DNA from 4 places in the Serratia fonticola genome. Region 1 is predicted to be linked to each of the others. Evidence: predicted binding sites of a transcription regulator. Region 1 holds the regulator's gene; each other region holds the start of a gene.
What was found. Region 1 encodes Fur, which represses iron uptake genes when iron is present. Its sites were predicted from a motif close to ATAATAATGAGAACNACTATCAA; they were not measured.
Positions count from the first base shown of each region.

Region 2: a site for Fur is predicted at 2,556-2,578, ahead of WN53_RS04040 (TonB-dependent siderophore receptor). Genes of this name have one in related genera too.
Region 3: a site for Fur is predicted at 3,063-3,085, ahead of fepD (Fe(3+)-siderophore ABC transporter permease). Genes of this name have one in related genera too.
Region 4: a site for Fur is predicted at 1,289-1,311, ahead of fes (enterochelin esterase). Genes of this name have one in related genera too.

Region 1 is NZ_CP011254.1:3,509,783-3,514,352, forward strand. Features, by position in the region: gene WN53_RS15615 (beta-N-acetylhexosaminidase) at 1-2,122, shown strand, start outside; gene fur (ferric iron uptake transcriptional regulator) at 2,304-2,750, opposite strand; gene fldA (flavodoxin FldA) at 3,076-3,615, opposite strand; gene ybfE (LexA regulated protein) at 3,819-4,106, opposite strand; gene ybfF (esterase) at 4,354-4,570, opposite strand, start outside.
Region 2 is NZ_CP011254.1:937,678-942,247, reverse strand. Features, by position in the region: gene WN53_RS04055 (DedA family protein) at 1-244, opposite strand, end outside; gene exbB (tol-pal system-associated acyl-CoA thioesterase) at 835-1,827, shown strand; gene exbD (TonB system transport protein ExbD) at 1,831-2,253, shown strand; gene WN53_RS04040 (TonB-dependent siderophore receptor) at 2,640-4,570, shown strand, end outside.
Region 3 is NZ_CP011254.1:5,953,182-5,957,751, reverse strand. Features, by position in the region: gene WN53_RS26495 (ATP-binding cassette domain-containing protein) at 145-945, opposite strand; gene fepG (iron-enterobactin ABC transporter permease) at 942-1,967, opposite strand; gene fepD (Fe(3+)-siderophore ABC transporter permease) at 1,969-3,042, opposite strand; gene entS (enterobactin transporter EntS) at 3,203-4,471, shown strand; gene fepB (Fe2+-enterobactin ABC transporter substrate-binding protein) at 4,458-4,570, opposite strand, start outside.
Region 4 is NZ_CP011254.1:5,962,238-5,966,807, reverse strand. Features, by position in the region: gene WN53_RS26525 (TonB-dependent siderophore receptor) at 1-1,079, opposite strand, end outside; gene fes (enterochelin esterase) at 1,387-2,739, shown strand; gene WN53_RS26515 (MbtH family protein) at 2,750-2,956, shown strand; gene WN53_RS26510 (enterobactin synthase subunit F) at 2,998-4,570, shown strand, end outside.

The sequences.
Region 1 (4,570 bases):
GTGGAAGCGTACCAAGGATGACAACAACATTCTGATGGTGCCAGAAAGCCGCTTCACCAAGAACCAGGATCTGAAAGTGTTGCCGATGGCATCGCTGCGTGGGCAAATCATCCCAACCCCGATGGAAGTTAAAGTCCATGCGAAGGATATTGACCTGAGCAAAGGCGTGGCGCTGGAGCTGAGCGCGTTGACCAAGCCAGCGGCAGATGCTGCAGCCGAGCGTTTTGCCTTGCTGGGCATTGAGAGCCAGGCGAACGGTTATCCGATCAAGACGGATATCAAGCCAGCGGCATTCAAAGGCGATCAGGCCGTGCCAGGTGCCTACCAACTGAAGATTGGCGAGAAAGGTGCCGAGATCGTTGGTTTCGATCAGACCGGCGTGTTCTATGGTCTGCAATCCATCCTGTCGCTGATCCCATCCGACGGCAGCAAGAAGATCGCGACTCTGGATGCCAAAGATGCACCGCGCTTCCAATACCGCGGCATTTTCCTGGACGTAGCGCGTAACTTCCACCAAAAAGACGCCGTATTGCGCCTGCTGGATCAAATGGCAGCCTACAAGCTGAACAAATTCCACTTCCACCTGACGGATGACGAAGGTTGGCGCATTGAGATCCCTGGCCTGCCAGAGTTGACCGAAGTGGGCGGCCAGCGTTGTCATGACCTGAGCGAGACCACCTGCCTGATGCCACAATACGGCTCTGGCCCGGCACCGCACGGTGGCTTCTTCTCCCGTCAGGACTATATCGACATCGTTAAATATGCTCAGGCACGCCAGATTGAAGTGATCCCTGAAATCGACATGCCGGCGCACGCCCGTGCGGCGATTACTTCCATGGAAGCTCGCTACAAGAAGCTGCTGGCCGAAGGGAAAGAGAAAGAGGCCAACGAGTTCCGCCTGGTGGATCCGACCGATACCTCCAATACCACCTCTGTACAGTACTTCAACCGTCAGAGCTACCTGAACCCATGCCTGGATTCCTCCAAGAACTTCGTGGACAAAGTGATTGGCGAAGTGGCTCAGATGCACAAAGAGGCCGGTCAGCCGCTGAAAACCTGGCACTTTGGTGGGGACGAAGCGAAGAACATCCGTCTGGGCGCTGGCTATACCGACGTGAAAAACCCGGAAGCGGGCAAGGGCATCCTCGATCTGAGCAAAGAAGACAAGCCGTGGGCCAAATCGCAGGTTTGTCAGGCCATCATCAAAGACGGCAAAGTGGAAGATATGGAACACTTGCCAAGCTACTTCGGTCTGGAAGTCAGCCAGTTGGTGAAAGCGCACGGCATTGACAGAATGCAGGCGTGGCAGGACGGCCTGAAAGATGCCAAAGACTCGAAGGCCTTCGCGACCAAGCATGTGGCGGTGAACTTCTGGGATACCCTGTACTGGGGTGGTTTCGACTCGGCTAACGACTGGGCGAACAAGGGATATGACGTGGTGATCTCTAACCCGGACTACGTCTACATGGACTTCCCGTATGAAGTCAGCCCGGACGAGCACGGTTACTACTGGGGCACCCGTTTCAGCGACGAGCAGAAGATCTTCAGCTTTGCGCCGAACAACCTGCCGCAGAACGCCGAAACCTCGGTTGACCGTGACGGTAACCACTTCACCGCCAAGAGCGACAAACCATGGCCGGGCGCATATGGTCTTTCCGCCCAACTGTGGAGCGAAGTGGTGCGTACCGACCAGCAGATGGAATACATGATTTACCCACGTGCTGTGTCGCTGGCAGAACGTGCATGGCACCGCGCCAGCTGGGAGCAGGATTACAAAGCTGGCCGTGAGTACAAAGGTGGCGAAACCCATCAGGTCGATACCAAAACTCTGGATCAGGACTGGCTGCGCTTTGCCAACCTGATTGGCCAACGTGAGCTGGCCAAGATGGATAAAGCGGGTGTGAGCTATCGCCTGCCGGTCCCAGGTGCACGCATCATCGGTGGCAAGTTGGAGGCGAATATCGCTCTGCCGGGCCTGGGAATTGAATATTCCACCGACGGCGGCAAACAGTGGCAGCGTTATGACGATAAAGCACGCCCATCCGTAGCGGGTGACGTGCAAATCCGTGCAATCAGCCCGGATGGCAAACGCTTCAGCCGTGCCGAGCCAGTGAAAGCGTAAGTGAGAACTCCGCCCACCTACGTGTCGGTAGAGGGGCGGAGATAGTGCGAGGTGAGAGCAAACTGCAATTGTGATAATTGAGTGGATATTTTTCCCCGGCCTGTCCGGGGATTTTTTTGCCTATCATCCGGGCATAAAAAAACCGCCATTTAGGCGGTTTTCGCGTTCTGGCTGGCCAGAATCAGTTCTTGTTGTGCAGCGTTTCGTTCTCGCGGCAATCACCGGTTTCACAGTGGCCGTACAGGTACAGGCTGTGGTTGGTGAGCTTGATACCGTGTTGCTTGGCGATATCGCGCTGACGCACTTCGATGGATTCGTCGCTGAACTCGATCACTTTGCCGCAGTCCAGGCAAATCAGGTGATCGTGGTGGTGTTGCTGAGTCAGTTCGAAAACCGACTTGCCACCTTCAAAATTGTGGCGGGTCACAATACCTGCGTCGTCAAACTGGTTCAGCACGCGGTATACCGTGGCCAGACCAATTTCTTCACCCATATCTATCAGTTTTTTGTACAGATCTTCCGCACTGACGTGATGGCATGCCGGATCCTGCAAGACTTCCAGGATTTTGAGTCGCGGAAGAGTGACTTTTAAGCCAGCCTTCTTCAATGCGGAGTTGTTATCAGTCATGCGGATTCAGTCCTGTTACTATGCTAATCAAGTTGAGGCGTTCTCGCCTATGGCATCGGTTGGCACAAAGCGTTAATTGCGTCTCATTATAGAACCGGTTGCTGCAAATAGAAACCGCCGGTTGTTAACAAACATATCTTTGCACGTTTACAGGGTAATCATGCAAAGCTTTGATGGATGGGATAAACCGATATCTCAGTCTACCGTGGCGAGGTAGGAAGTTACAAACTTGTAGCTTCTATTGCTCTAATCCGTGATGCCGATAACAGAAGGGCGCGCTCTACGGCGCCCTTACTATGTGTTACCTATCCGCCGGGGCAGAGGCTTAGCCGACGATCTCGGCCAGGCTCAGCTCTTCAGTGATTTGCTTGACCCAGGCGTCTACACGTTCGTTGGTCAGCTCAGGTTGACGATCTTCGTCAATGGCCAGCCCGACAAAGTGGTCATCGTCTGCCAGACCCTTGGAGGCTTCAAAATGGTAGCCTTTGGTTGGCCAGTGGCCGACGATGGCCGCACCGCGTGGTTCAATGATGTCGCGGATGGTGCCCATCGCATCGCAGAAATATTCCGCGTAGTCTTCCTGATCGCCACAGCCAAACAGCGCCACCAGCTTGCCGTTAAAGTCGATGTCTTCCAGCGTCGGGAAGAAATCATCCCAGTCGCACTGGGCTTCGCCATAGTACCAGGTTGGGATACCGAGCAGCAGGATATCAAACGCTGCCAGATCTTCTTTGCTGCTTTTGGCGATGTCGTGGATTTCTGCCACGTCGTTGCCGAATTTTTGCTGAAGCGTCTTTTGGATCATCTTGGCAATGTTTTCGGTATTGCCAGTGTCGCTGCCAAAGAAAATGCCTACATGAGCCATAGTAAAGATAACCTTTTAATTCAAATGAATGTGTTGCGTAAACGCGGCCTGAGGCGCTGCCAAGGGCAGGCTTGCTCAGCCGTAAATGCGTATCATGCCAGAAATTTGCCCTGAGGTTTTATCGCGTTTATGCGATGCCTCTGCGGAGGTGGAACCGATCTGGCGTCATCCTTAACGCCGTGCCGCCTATGCGACAGCAGAGATCAGTGTTCTGGCTGTTCTTCTGCCAGTTGAGCCAACAGCATTTGTTCGATCAATTCGCTGCGGCTGATATTGCGCTGGTCGGCCAGTTTGTTGAGAGCATCTACCGCGTCTGCGTTGATTTTCAGCTCCACACGCCGTAATCCACGCACTTTGTCCCGTCGTAGCTGATTGCGCTTATTAATTCTAAGCTGTTCATCACGGGAAAGCGGGTTGGTTTTCGGGCGCCCTGGACGGCGTTCATCTGCGAACAGATCCAGCGTCGTGCGATCCGTTTGTTCTTTTGCCATTGTTGCGCTACTGCAAGGGAGTTTGCATCAAAAAGCGGTTTACGCTTCCAGACGGTTCGATTTACACAATTCGGGCCAATAAACCCTAACCCAAATTCACCCCCAGCCAAGCGCAGCTTCACACCTGGACAGGGTGGCAAAATTATAGCGCGCCATATTACCCCAGCAGATGGAGCGACGACAATGCCTAACTTAGCTACAAACGCGCTAAGCTATTCTCTCTAGCGCGTTTTTTCGCCACTTGAGCTCAGGGCTGGTCAATAAAGCGGTGGATTGCCCGTAATACGGCGTCCGGTTTCTCCGCATGGACCCAGTGACCGGAGCCTGCAACCACATAGGCGCGTGCCTGCGGGAACTGGCGGGCGATGTCATCGCGGTAGCTATCCTGCACGTAAGGCGAGAGGCCACCACGGATAAACAGCGTCGGGTGCGGCCAGGGTGGAACCTCTTGCCAGCCGATAATG
Region 2 (4,570 bases), 2.6 Mb from region 1:
CAAGGCTGGCGGCGACCGTCAGAATAATCAGCGTGGGGATAAAGTTCATCACGCCTTTGGCGATCAAGGCACCGGCCAACAGCAGTAAGCTATCTCCGGGCAGGAAGGAAGCGGGCAACAAACCGTTTTCCAAAAACAAGGTGGTAAAAAGGACGGCATAAACCACCCAAATCACGCTGGGATCGGCAAGTGCAGTAAAGTCTTGCGTCCACAGTGCGTGAACAATCTCTCTTAATACATCCATTCTTTATCCTGGGGTGCCTGGGCTGACTTTCTATAGGCTACCGTGCTGTTATAGCCGTGCTCACCGGTAAAAATAGGCCACACACGGTGGTGAGGCCCTAGAGCACTATATAGTGTACCGCTATTAGCTTAAGCGGACATTAAACAGAGCATAGAAAATGTGGCAAAGGCCGTAAAACTCGGAAAAAGTACAGGTGACCGTGGGTATGGCCAAGTAAAAACGCGGTAAAACCTCGCGCCTTACTGTGTGATTTTATTCTAGCCACTCTTCATCAACCGGGCCTTACGTAGGGGCGCTGCATGCTGCGCCCGCAGACGTTTTCCCGCAGTGATGGCGTGAGATATTCACTCCGTTTGTGGCCAGTTGGGGTATAAATCAGCAGTTTGAGTGATGATTTTGTTAGCGTTATGGGTAGGCAATGTTATGCCAAACGACGCGCAAACCCTGACAGTGACTGGGGTTGTATCATTTTTTGCTCCTCGATGCGTAATTCTTCAAATAATAATGATAACTACTATCAATCCCTGATTGGTTTGATATGATCGCACGCTGAATTCTTCCTTAAATGTTGAAATGGGTGGAGGCACAGCGTGAAAACGGCTGGCAAAATGACAAATCAAAGTGCTCAGGGCGCAGGCCGTGGGCAATGGGGCGCATTGGGGCGCAGTGTGATCGCCTCACTGGTATTGGTGGTGGGGTTGGCGGGCAACGCTCAGGCGGCACCGGCCACTGCACCAGCAGTCGCTGAAAGCGTTGCCGCGGCAACGACACCGGCCACACCAACAGCGGTAACCCCAGTGGCGGGTACTCCGGAAAATATCACTCCGGTTAATCCTGAACCGACCATCCAACCGCCAGAAACGCGTGGTATGGACCTTTCCGTCTGGGGCATGTATCAGCACGCCGATATCGTGGTGAAAATCGTGATGATTGGCCTGGTGCTGGCGTCTATCGTCACCTGGACCATTCTGTTTGCCAAAGGCAGTGAGCTGTTTCGTTCCAAGCGCCGTCTGCGCCGTGAGCAGTTGGCGCTGGCTGACGTGCGTTCGCTGGACGATGCCTCCGAATTGGCGCAAAGCTTCTCGCAAGAGAGCATCAGTGCGGTGCTGCTGCAAGACGCGCAGAACGAACTGGAGCTGTCGGCGGCCTCTAACGACAACTACGGCATTAAAGAGCGTACCGGTTTCCGTCTGGAACGCCGCGTAGCGGCCTATGGGCGTCAACTGGGGCGCGGCAATGGCTTCCTGGCTACCATTGGCGCCATTTCACCGTTTGTCGGCCTGTTCGGCACCGTATGGGGCATCATGAACAGCTTTATCGGCATTGCCCATTCGCAAACCACTAACCTGGCGGTCGTTGCCCCGGGGATTGCGGAAGCCTTGCTGGCCACCGCGCTCGGTTTGGTTGCGGCCATCCCGGCGGTAGTGATCTACAACATCTTTGCTCGTGTCATCGGCGGCCACCGTGCTCAGGTGGGCGATGTGGCGGCACAGGTGCTGCTGCTGTTGGGCCGCGATCTGGATCTGGCGGCCTCGGCCGATGCCAAACGTTCGCAGCATGCGCACCAACTGCGGGTGGGGTGAGTTATGGCGATGCGCTTAAATGAAGATCTGGACGACAGCGGCGAACTGCATGAAATCAACGTGACGCCGTTTATCGACGTCATGCTGGTGCTGTTGATCATCTTTATGGTGGCTGCGCCGCTGGCAACGGTAGATATTCGTGTTGATCTGCCCGCTTCTTCCGCTAAACCGCAGCCGCGTCCGGAAAAACCGGTGTTCCTGTCGGTGAAGGCAGACAAGCAGCTGTATGTCGGTGATGAACCGGTGACGGCGGAACAGCTGACGTCGGTGCTGGATCAACGCACGCAGTCTAATAAAGAAACCACCATCTTCTTCCAGGCGGACAAGACCGTAGATTATGAAACGCTGATGAGCGTGATGGATACGCTACGCAAATCCGGCTACCTGAAAGTGGGGCTGGTGGGAATGGAAGGCGTGGCCAAGTAATCTGATACCCAGCCATTTCCTCTTCTTCGGGTTGCCTGACTCGAAGAAGAGGGTGTTACTACCTAGTTACCACCCGCGAAGTTTGCCCCCCCCCGAATACCAACGATACTTCTGACAACCTCAGCTGACTTAACCTATTGGTTATCATGTCGCGTCCCTATGGTCGAACCAATCTGGCTTACATAGTGCGGTCTTACAACTATAACCTTCTGTATTTAAATAATAATTACTGATACCCCCTATTGATCACACTTTTCCCAGGAATATGGAGAAATTGTGAATTTACGCTTTCCTGCGTTTAAATAGAAATGGTTATCATTACAATTCTCAATTACAAAAATAGTTACAAATATTATTATCTACTTTAAATAAAAGGGATTATTTCGATGTTTATACCGAAAAAAAACAGACTGCGACCTGGTGTGATCCTGCTGGCGGGGCTTTTCAGTAGCGGTGGGATGGCGGCAGAGGAGGTGCCAACAGAGGACAGCGAGACCATGGTGGTGCGTGCCACCGCGGCGGAGGAACTGAAACAACAGCCCGGGGTTTCGATTATCACCGCCGAGGATATACGCAAAACGCCACCGGTTAACGACCTCTCCGACATCATCCGCAGAATGCCCGGCGTAAACCTCACCGGCAACAGCGCCAGCGGTAGCCGAGGTAATAATCGGCAGATTGATATACGAGGAATGGGGCCGGAAAACACCTTGATCCTGATCGACGGTGTCCCGGCAACCTCACGTGATTCAGTGCGTTATAGCTGGCGTGGCGAAAGGGATACCCGTGGCGATACCAACTGGGTGCCCGCAGAAATGGTTGAACGTATTGAGGTGTTACGTGGCCCGGCTGCAGCCCGCTATGGCTCGGGGGCAGCAGGCGGGGTAGTTAATATCATTACCAAACGCCCAACCAAAGATTGGCATGGCACGCTTTCGCTGTTTACCAACCAGCCCGAAAACAGCAAGGAAGGGGCGACCAACCGCGCCAACTTCAGTTTAAGCGGCCCGCTGGTCAGTGATGTGCTGACCATGCGCCTGTTCGGTAACCTCAATAAAACCGATGCCGATGCCTATGACATCAACACCCAGCAGAATGGTTCCTATGCCGCAGGGCGTGAAGGCGTCAGAAACAAAGATATCAATGCGTCACTCTCCTGGAAAATAGACCCGCAGCAGATCCTCGACTTTGACTATGCCTACAGCCGCCAAGGCAATATCTACGCGGGCGATACGCAGTACAGCAATGGCAATCTCAGCCCTGGCGGTCTGGTGGCTTCGCTGTACGGCCAGGAAACTAACCGCCTGTATCGCCAGAGTTACGGCATTACCCATAATGGCATCTGGGATTGGGGCCAATCCCGGCTGAATTTTAACTATGAGAAAACCAACAATACCCGTCTGGCGGAGGGCACAACTGGCCGCATTGAGGGGATGATCAACGACGATACTTACAACACCAGCCGGTTGGAGAATTATCGCACCGGCGGTGAGCTGAATATCCCGCTGGATCTGCTGTTTGAGCAGAACGTCACGCTGGGTGCCGAGTGGAACCGTGAAAAGCTTAACGATCCGGCATCCATGCAGATGACCGACTCCAGTGGCATCATCATCGGCGGCGTCTCTGGCGATCCCTCCGAGCGCAGCGCTAAAAATAGCGCCGACATCAGTTCACTGTATTTTGAGGATAACATCGAGCCGCTGCCGGGAACCTTTGTGATCCCTGGGCTGCGCTTCGACTATCACAATAAATATGGCGCTAACTGGAGCCCAAGCCTGAACCTTTCGCAGGAGCTTGGCGAGTATTTCAAACTGAAGGCGGGTATTGCCCGAGCCTTTAAAGCGCCAAACCTGTACCAGTCCAGCGAAGGTTATCTGTTATCCACCCGTGGTAACGGGTGCCCGAAGGACATAGTTTCAGGTAGCTGCTATCTGCTGGGGAATAACGATCTGGATCCGGAAACCAGCGTTAACAAAGAGATCGGCCTGGAATTTACCTGGGCGGGTTACGATGCGGGTATTACCTATTTCCGCAACGACTATAAAAACAAGATCGTGGCGGGCACCGAGATTGTTGGCTATGCCTCTAACGGTTACAACATCTTGCGTTGGGAAAACGGCGGTAAAGCGCTGGTCGAAGGGTTGGAGGGCAACCTGGTGGTGCCGTTGGTTGAGGATATGCTCACCTGGCGCACTAACGCGACCTATATGATCACCTCTGAAAACAAGGATACCGGTAATCCTCTGTCGGTGATCCCCAAGTACACGGTGAATACCCTGCTGGATTATCAGGTCACCGATAAGCTCTCCACCAACCT
Region 3 (4,570 bases), 2.4 Mb from region 1:
GACGGTGGCCGCCTGCGTAAAGGTTTTTCAACCTTGCACGGCCATAGTTAGTTAGACGGCTGGCGCGCTCACGGTGATGAAGTCTCAGTAGAGCCATCGGCTATCAGCCGGTGGCCTGATTTTTCATTGTGAGTTTGCTGGCTGCTATTTCCCCAATGGCACCACTAGCGGCGTATGCGAGACCGGATCGTCGATGATCACGCACTTCAGCCCGTAAACTTCCTCGATCAATTCCGGCGTAACAATGTCTTTTGGCGCGCCCTCGGCCACCACTTTGCCGTCGCGCATGGCGATCAGATGGGTGGCATAGCGGCAGGCATGGTTGAGATCGTGCAGCACCACTACCAGCGTGTAATGATTCACCCGGTTCAACTGGCGCAGCAGCTCCAGCAGATCGATTTGGTGAGTGATGTCCAGCCAGGTGGTCGGTTCATCCAGCAGAAGCAGCGGCGTTTGCTGGGCTAACACCATGGCGATCCACACCCGCTGGCGTTGGCCACCGGAAAGGGTATCGACGGGTTGATCGGCCAACTGCGCCACGCCGGTTGAGCGCATGGCCTGTTCCACTGCCTGCTGATCTTCGTCGCTCCAGCGGCTGAACAGGCTCTGATGAGGGTAGCGGCCACGGGCAACCAGATCGAACACCGTGATATCGCCTGGGGCAATCGAACTTTGCGGTAACAGGCCCAGTTGGCGTGCGACTTCCTTGGTGGGATATTCGCGGATTTGTCGGCCGTTCAGCCACACTGAACCCGCCTGCGGTTGCATCAGGCGGCTGAGGGTGCGCAGCAGCGTGGACTTACCACAGGCGTTTGGCCCGATAATGACCGTCAGTTCGCCGTGAGGAATAGACACTGAAAGATCGCGTGCGACGATTTTCTTGTCGTAGCTCAGCGTCAGGTTTTCGGCACGCAATGGTGCGGTTAACGGGGTTTCAGCATTCATTTTTTTCGTGACTCACGGATAAGTAACCAAATCAGATAGATGCCACCGATGCTGACGGTCAACACGCCGACCGGCAACTGATAAGGCATAAACAGGCGCTGCGCTGCCACATCGGCCGCCAGCAATAATAAGGCACCGGTCAGCGCGGTGAGCAGCAAGACATGCTGGTTGGCGCACAGGCGGCGGGCAATTTGCGGGGCGACCAGAGCAATAAAGGAAATCGGCCCGGCTACGGCGGTGGCGGCAGCGGTTAGTATCACGCCGACCAACAACAACAACAGCCGGGAGCGTTCAACCCCAACACCGAGTGCGCAGGCGGTGTCATCCCCCATTTCCAGCAACCGCATGCGCCTTGTCAACGTCAGCAATACCAGTAACGCCAGCAGCAGCACCGCCAGCACCGGCAGGCTTTTCGCCCAGGTGATGCCGTTGAGAGAACCGGCGTTCCACAGCCCGGCGGTCATGGACGCTTCCAATGAGGCGCTGATGATCATCCAGGTATTGGCGGCCAACAGCAGGGCACGAACGGCAATCCCGACAATAATCAGGCGGAAGGTTTCTACCCCGTTGCTCCAGGCCAACAGATAAACCACCCCGGCGGTAAGCAGGCCACCGGCCAACGCCCCAGAGGTAATGCCGATAACGCTGCTGTTAAACAGCACGATAGCGACCAGCACGCCGCTATAGGCTCCCGTATTGAAACCAATCACGTCAGGGCTGCCGAGCGGGTTACGCAATAGTGACTGGAAAATCGCACCGCTGAGGCCGAGCGCTGCCCCCAACAGTAAAGCCATGGCCACACGTGGCAAACGCCACTGGGTGACGATCACCGCAAGATTGGCCGGGCCTTCGCCGCGTAACGCGTCGATCACCTGCGCAGCGCTGAGCTGCAAGGTACCAGAACCGAGGGCATAAACCGCCAGCGCAAGGCAGGCGAATAACAACAGCAGGGCAGTTACCAAAGGACGCGCCAGCCGAAACGGCTTTTTGGCGAGGATCTGGCGGGAAACCAACAGGCTCATCTTATCCTCCCCGCCGGAACATACGGCGCTGGCGCACCAACATAATCAACATCGGCGCGCCGATCAGGGAAAGTACGATGGAGACCCGCAGTTCCCCCGCGACCAGAAAGCGCCCCAGTAAATCAGCGCTCAGTAGCAGGATTGGCGTTAAAACCAGCGTCCAGGGCAGCATCCAGTTGAGTTCTGACCCCGCCAGCCGCCGGGCAATGTGGGGCATCATCAGCCCGACAAAGGCAATAGGACCAACGGCGGCGGTAGCTCCGCCACACAGTAGCGTAATAGCCAACAGGCCAAGCAGTTGAGTGCGGATAATCCCGATGCCGAGTGCCGCTGCAAGCTCACTCCCCATGCTCAAGCTGTTCAACGCCTTGCTAAGCCACAGGGTGATCAACGTGCCCAGCAGGATTGGCAATGCGACGCTGCGCACTACCGCCATATTCTGAATGTCCAGTGTACCAGCCTGCCAAAAACGCAGCTGATCGAACACCAAAGGATTGAGCAGAGCGATGCCGGTGGTCATCCCTTCCAGCACGGCGGCCAGCGCCACTCCGGCTAGCGTCAGGCGTACAGGATTAACGCGGCTGCCGCCCATTGCGCCTACCAGCGCCACCAACAACGAGGCAAACAGCGCACCGGCAAAGGCGAACCACAGATATTGGCTGACGTTGGTCGCATCAAAGAAGGTAATGCCCAACACCACGGCGAAACCTGCCCCGGAGTTAACCCCCAAGATACCAGGGTCTGCCAGCGGGTTGCGGGTGAGGGTTTGCATCAGCGCGCCAGCCAGCCCGAGCGCGATGCCAGCTAATACGCCGATCAGGGTGCGTGGCAGGCGTGCTTCGGTAATGATGACGCAGTCTGCGCCGCTGCATTGGCCGCTCAGCGCGGCGACGACGTTACTGAAAGGAATGGATTTAGCCCCCAGCGATAGGCTGAGCATCATCACCAGCAGCAGCACGGCAAAGGCGCACAGCAGGCCAAACAGGCGCTGCCAGAAGGAGCGGGATAACCCCAGAAACAGAATGCCTCTGCGGTCAGGAAGCGGAGAAGAGCAATTAGGTGTAAGCCGGAACATGACAGCCCATTGTTAACTGAATATCAATGATATCTATTATCATTATTGATTGTATTTATCTATGGTAGCATGGCAGCCTAACCAGCACTAGCGCTGAGCCTCTCGAATATCGTGTCGTTGTTTGTGGAAGATCAAGGATATAAGTTGTGGTGATAACAAAATGAATAAACCCTCTATTTTGCTCGATTTTAGCCTGCTTAGGACCAACCCCGCTTTTCGTGCCGTATTCTGCGCCCGTTTTATTTCGATCCTGGCATTGGGCCTGATGGCGATCGCCATTCCGGTGCAGATCCAGGCGTTAACCGGCTCAACCCTGTTGGTCGGGTTGTCGGTGACCCTGGCGGGTAGCGGAATGTTTGCCGGTTTGCTGATGGGCGGGGTGCTGGCCGATCGCTATGAACGCCGTCGCCTGATCCTGTTTGCGCGCTCAACCTGCGGTGTGGGTTTTCTGGGGCTGTGCCTCAATGCTGCGCTGCCTGCACCTTCATTGACAGCCATTTATCTTCTCGCGGTGTGGGACGGATTTTTTGGTGCGGTAGGCGTGACGGCGTTGCTGGCGGCGACACCGGCCATCGTTGGCCGTGAGAATATCGTGCAGGCCGGGGCCATCAGCATGCTGACCGTGCGCTTTGGGTCGATCCTGTCTCCCGCTATCGGTGGGCTAGTGATCGCCGGGGCCGGTATCAGTTGGAACTATGCGCTGGCGGCCTTGGGGACGTTGATCACTTTGATCCCACTATTAAAATTGCCTCAGTTACCACCTCCGCCGCAGCCCCGTGAACACCCGCTGCGGGCACTGATCGGCGGCTTCACCTTCCTGTTCCAGAACAAGGTGATTGGCATGGTAGCGCTGATTGGTGCGTTGATGACCATGGCCAGCGCGGTGCGCGTGTTATATCCGGCTATCTCGGGCATGTGGCAGGTCACCACTCAGAGTTTGGGGATCATGTATGCGGCGGTGCCATTAGGGGCGGCGATTGGTGCATTTACCAGTGGCCGGGTAGCTCAGGTGGCACGGCCTGGCTGGATGATGTTGATCACGGCGATAGCGGCTTTCGTGGCCGTGGGGTTGTTTGGCCTGATGCCTTGGTACGGCATGGCGCTGTTATGCCTGGTGGTGTTTGGCTACCTCAGCGCGCTGAACTCGTTGCTGCAATATGGCCTGATACAGAACCTGACGCCGGACGCGTTTCTGGGCCGGATTAACGGCCTGTGGACCGCGCAGAACGTAGTGGGGGATGCGCTTGGTGCTTTGCTGCTCGGCGCGATGGGGGCATTTATGCTGCCAGCGATGAGCTCTACCAGCTTCGGTTTTGGTGCGGCGCTGCTGGCCGTGGTGCTGGCGTTTACCATGCGTGGCCTGCGCAACGTGAGCATGGGCGGGCAGAGCGATAAACTCCAACCCGCCGCTGCGACTACGGAGAAATAAACAGCTTTTCCAGACGCGTCAGCAAGTTGCTGGCGCTGTAATAATCCAGGCGGAAGGTGTCGTTCCCCAATGGGTAAACCCGCTTATTCTCCACCGCTG
Region 4 (4,570 bases), 2.5 Mb from region 1:
TCGGCTAAGCGGGTATTGCGCGTGCGCTCAAACTGGACATAGTTGTTGGTGCTGACGCCGCTATCCCATGCGCCACGATAATTGACCGCATAGGTTTCACGATACATACGGTTGGTTTCTTTACCGTAGTTGCTCTGTACCAGCGCATTGGTGTTGGTGTTCTGGGTATCCCCGGCGTACAGGTTACCCTGGCGGCCATAGGCGTACTGGAAATCCAAGGTCTGCAGGTGGGCGAATTCCCAGCTCAGCAAGGCATCGATATTTTTGTCGATCACTCCTTCACGACCGGCAGGCAGAGTATTGGCATAGGTGCCGGTACGTTCGGACTGATGCCCCTGGTTGATATCCCAGGCGTCGGCCTGCGTTTTGCTGTAGCCACCGAACAGACGGAAGCTCAACTGATCGCTCAACGGGCCGGAAAGGCTGAAATCGGTACGCTTGGTGGCGCCTTCATCCTTATGCTGCGGTACGTTGAAATAACCGTTTAGCGAGCCATGAAGATCTTGGGTGGTTTTCTTGGTGATGATATTGACTACGCCACCTGCTGCACCGTTACCATAGCGGGCAGCCGCTGGGCCACGCAGCACTTCGATACGTTCGATCATATCTGGTGGCACCCAGGCGGTGTCGCCACGGGTATCACGCTCACCGCGCCAGCCCTGGCGTACCGAGTTACGGCTGCTGGCTGGCTTGCCATCGATCAGGATCAGGGTATTTTCTGGCCCCATACCGCGGATATCGATCTGGCGGTTGTTGCCCCGCTGGCCGCTGGTGGAGTTACCGGTCAGGTTGACCCCCGGCATGGTACGGATCAGCTCATTGATATCACGAGCGGGAGGGCGTCTTTTGATTTCTTCGGCAGTGATGGTGGAAACGCCGGGCGCTTGAAGGTTTTGTTTGGCGGCGGTGACGACGATGACATCTTCAGAGGCGGATTCTTTTTTGCTTTTCTCAGCCAGCGCGGCGCTGTCTGAGGGGGGGGCCGTTTGCTCGGCATTGACCGTAACGGAAAATGCAGACGTGCCCAATCCTAACCCGATGAGTGTGGCTAAAGAATAACGAGATAACTTCCGATTCATTTTGAGGTTCCTACCTAACAACCCTTCCTGATGCGGCGCTGTGTGACAACCGGTAACGGAACGGTTTGTTGTAGTTTTATTGTGTAGTCGAAAATAGTAACGAAACCCAGAGGCCAGGCTGACTGGCAGCAAGATCCCGCTCAATAATTCGGCATCCATCCCTGTTGAAGAATGCCCGCTCTATTTCGAGCTTGTATACACTATTGCAAATGCAAATAATTATCAATAGTATTCCTTGTGCCGTTTGGCATTTGGGAACCGGTGAGTCGCACGGCGTGCCTTGCCAACAACACAATGAGTGGGCGTTTTGAAAACTGAACAACAACCAGCAAGCAGTACGTTATTGGCGAGCAAGCATGCAGGGAGCCACGGTTGGTGGCTGGATATCGCCCGGCGTGGCACCCCCTTGGTGGAACCGCAGGATAATGGGCGATGGAAGGTGACGTTCTTGTGGCGCGACCCTCAGGGCGGTGAACTGACCTCGGCTTATCAACGTGTCTGGATCCATATCAATTGCCTTACCGATCATCATCAAGCATCGCCCCCGCAGAGCCTGCAACGGCTTGCTGGCTCGGACGTCTGGTATTGGCAAACCGAGCTGCAAGGCGACTGGCGCGGCAGCTACTGTTTTATCCCCTGCATGGAGGATCGTCCCTTCGAACCGCAGGGGGACAATTCCCACGCCAACATGCTTTCTATTCGCCACTGGTGGCATCAGGTGTTTGCCCGCGCAACTCACGATCTGCTTAATCCTTACCGCGCCTGGCCTGGAGTCGGGGGGCACACGCTTTCCGGCCTGCATATGCCACAGGCTCCCCAACAACCAGCCTGGCGGGACTTTGACAACTATGCCGTGACCAGCGGCCGCTGTACGCCTGCACCTCCTGCCAAACTGCAACGGCATACCTGGCATAGCCAGCGACTGGGAACCTCCCGCCACGTCTGGATCTACTCCACCGGTGAAAGTAACCCGGCGGCGCGGCCATTGGCTATTTTGCTGGACGGCCAATTCTGGGCCAATCAGATGCCGGTCTGGGATCCGCTGATGCAACTGACGCGTACTGGCCAACTGCCGGAGGCGGTCTATCTGCTGATCGACGTGATCGACCAGCAACACCGCGCACGGGAACTGACCTGCAACGATGAGTTTTGGTTGGCCCTACAGGAAGAGTTATTACCGCAATTGGCCGACTGGGCACCGCACAGCCGTGAGGCTGCCAACACCGTGGTAGCTGGGCAAAGCTTTGGTGGCTTGGGGTCGCTCTATGCTGGCCTGCGCTGGCCGGAATATTTTGGTGCCACCATCAGCCAGTCCGGCTCGTTCTGGTGGCCCCGCCGCGATATGTTGCAATTGCCCACCGTGCCCGAGGATGCCTGCTGGTTGATCCGCCAAGTAGAAGACGGGCAGTTGGGTGCGTGCGGCAAGCTGAAGGTGTTTTTAGAGGCCGGGGCGCATGAAAAGCTGGTCCACCGGGTGAATGACCGTATGGCGGCCCTGTTAAGTGAAACCGGGCATCAGGTGCAATATCGGCTGGTGGAGGGCGGGCACGATGCGTTGTGCTGGCGTGGTGGTTTACTCGATGGTCTGCAGGCGCATTGGTCGGAGCTGGCCAACTGCCGTGCCGAATTGAAGCCATCCGCCAACCCTTTTCATGCTTAAGGAGCAAGTAATGGAAACCTTAAACCCGTTCGATGACGAGCAGCAAATTTGCTACGTCCTGCGTAATGAAGAACTGCTTTACAGCCTGTGGCCGGATTTCAGCACCATCCCAGCCGGTTGGATCAGCGTTTTTGGCCCGGCTTCCCGGGAGCACTGTGTGCACTGGCTAGAACAGAATTGGCAGGATATGCGGCCCGCATCACTGCGTAAGGCGTGATGGAGACGCAGCAGCAAGAACCGACAACAGGAGCGAACGTCGTGTCAGAAACCTCTATTTTACCCACCGGGCAACAGGTGACCGTTGAATTGCCATTGGTGGCCGCGCAGCCCGGTATTTGGGTTGCCGATCAAATTTCACCGTACGGCAATGCCTATGCGGTCGCCCATTATATCGAACTGAACGGCCCGCTGGATAAAGACCACCTGCTACAGGCGATCTCACTGGGCCTGGCTGAAGTGGATACCTTAAGGCTGCGTTTCGTTGAGCGTGACGGTGTGCCGATGCAGTATTACGACGCCACGATGCCGTTGGCTGCGCCGGAATGGATTGATTTAAGCGACTCGGCGGATGCAGAGGCGGCGGCCCACGCACTGATGCAGATCGACCTTGGTGCCGAATTGCGAGTGAGCAGCGGCAAACCGCTGTATCGCCATATCCTGATGCGTTTGCCCGACGATCGCTGGTTCTGGTATCAGCGTTACCATCATCTGGTGGTCGATGGTTTCAGCTTTACCGCCATCGCTCGCCGTATCGCCAATATTTATACCCGCCTATATCAGCACGAGCAGCCGGAACCGACGCCGTTCACGCCTTTTAGCGATGTGGTGGCGGAATATCAGCAATACCAGCAATCTCCAGGTTATCAGCGTGATGCCGATTTTTGGTTGAACAAGGCACGGCAGTTGCCCACGCCAGCCACCCTCTGCCCACAACCGTTAGCCGGGCAAGCACCCTCGACGCGTATTCACCGCTTGGCGCAGTTCTGTGCCGCGCAGGATCTTGCGCCACTGGTCAGCCTGGGCCAACAACAGCAGCTCAGCGCAGCCGATATGGTGATGGCGCTGGTGGCCGTGTGGGTGGCTCGTCTGACAGGGCAAACCCACTACAGCGCCGGGTTTATTTTTATGCGCCGCATGGGTTCGGCTGCGCTTTGTGCCACTGGGCCGGTGATTAACGTACTGCCGGTGGAAATGCACGTCGCGCCGCAGGCAACGCTGGCCGATATCGCCGCGCAAATCAGCCGTGAACTGAAATTTGCCCGCCGCCATCAGCGCTATGATGCCGAACAGGTACAGCGCGATTTGGGGCGTATTGGCGACAGCCAGCCGCTGTATGGCACCGTCTTCAACTTCAAGATGTTCGATTACCAGCTCGATTTTGCCGGTATCAAAGGGATCACCCACGATCTGGCTTCTGGCCCGGTGCGTGATTTGGAAATCGCCTTGTTTATCGACGAGGCTGGCACGCTGAAGATTGAGCTGTTGGCCAATGCCGAGCGTTATCAGTTGGCCGAACTGACGGAGCACTTAAAGCGCTTGCCACTGTTGCTGCGGCAGTTTGCGAGCCAACCGACATTGCCGGTAAGCGAAGCCGATTTGCTGAGTGAAAAAGATCACGCCTTGCTGGCCAAGGTGAACGACACCGCTTATCCGATGGCAGCCCAGACCCTCAGTGGTCTGTTGGCCGAACAGGCGAATAAAACTCCGAATGCCCCGGCGCTGGCCGATGAACACTACCGGTTCAACTACCGCGAAACTCGCGAACAGGTGATCGCCCTGGCCCAACATTTGGTGGCTCAGGGTGTGCAACCGGGCGACATCGTGGCGGTGG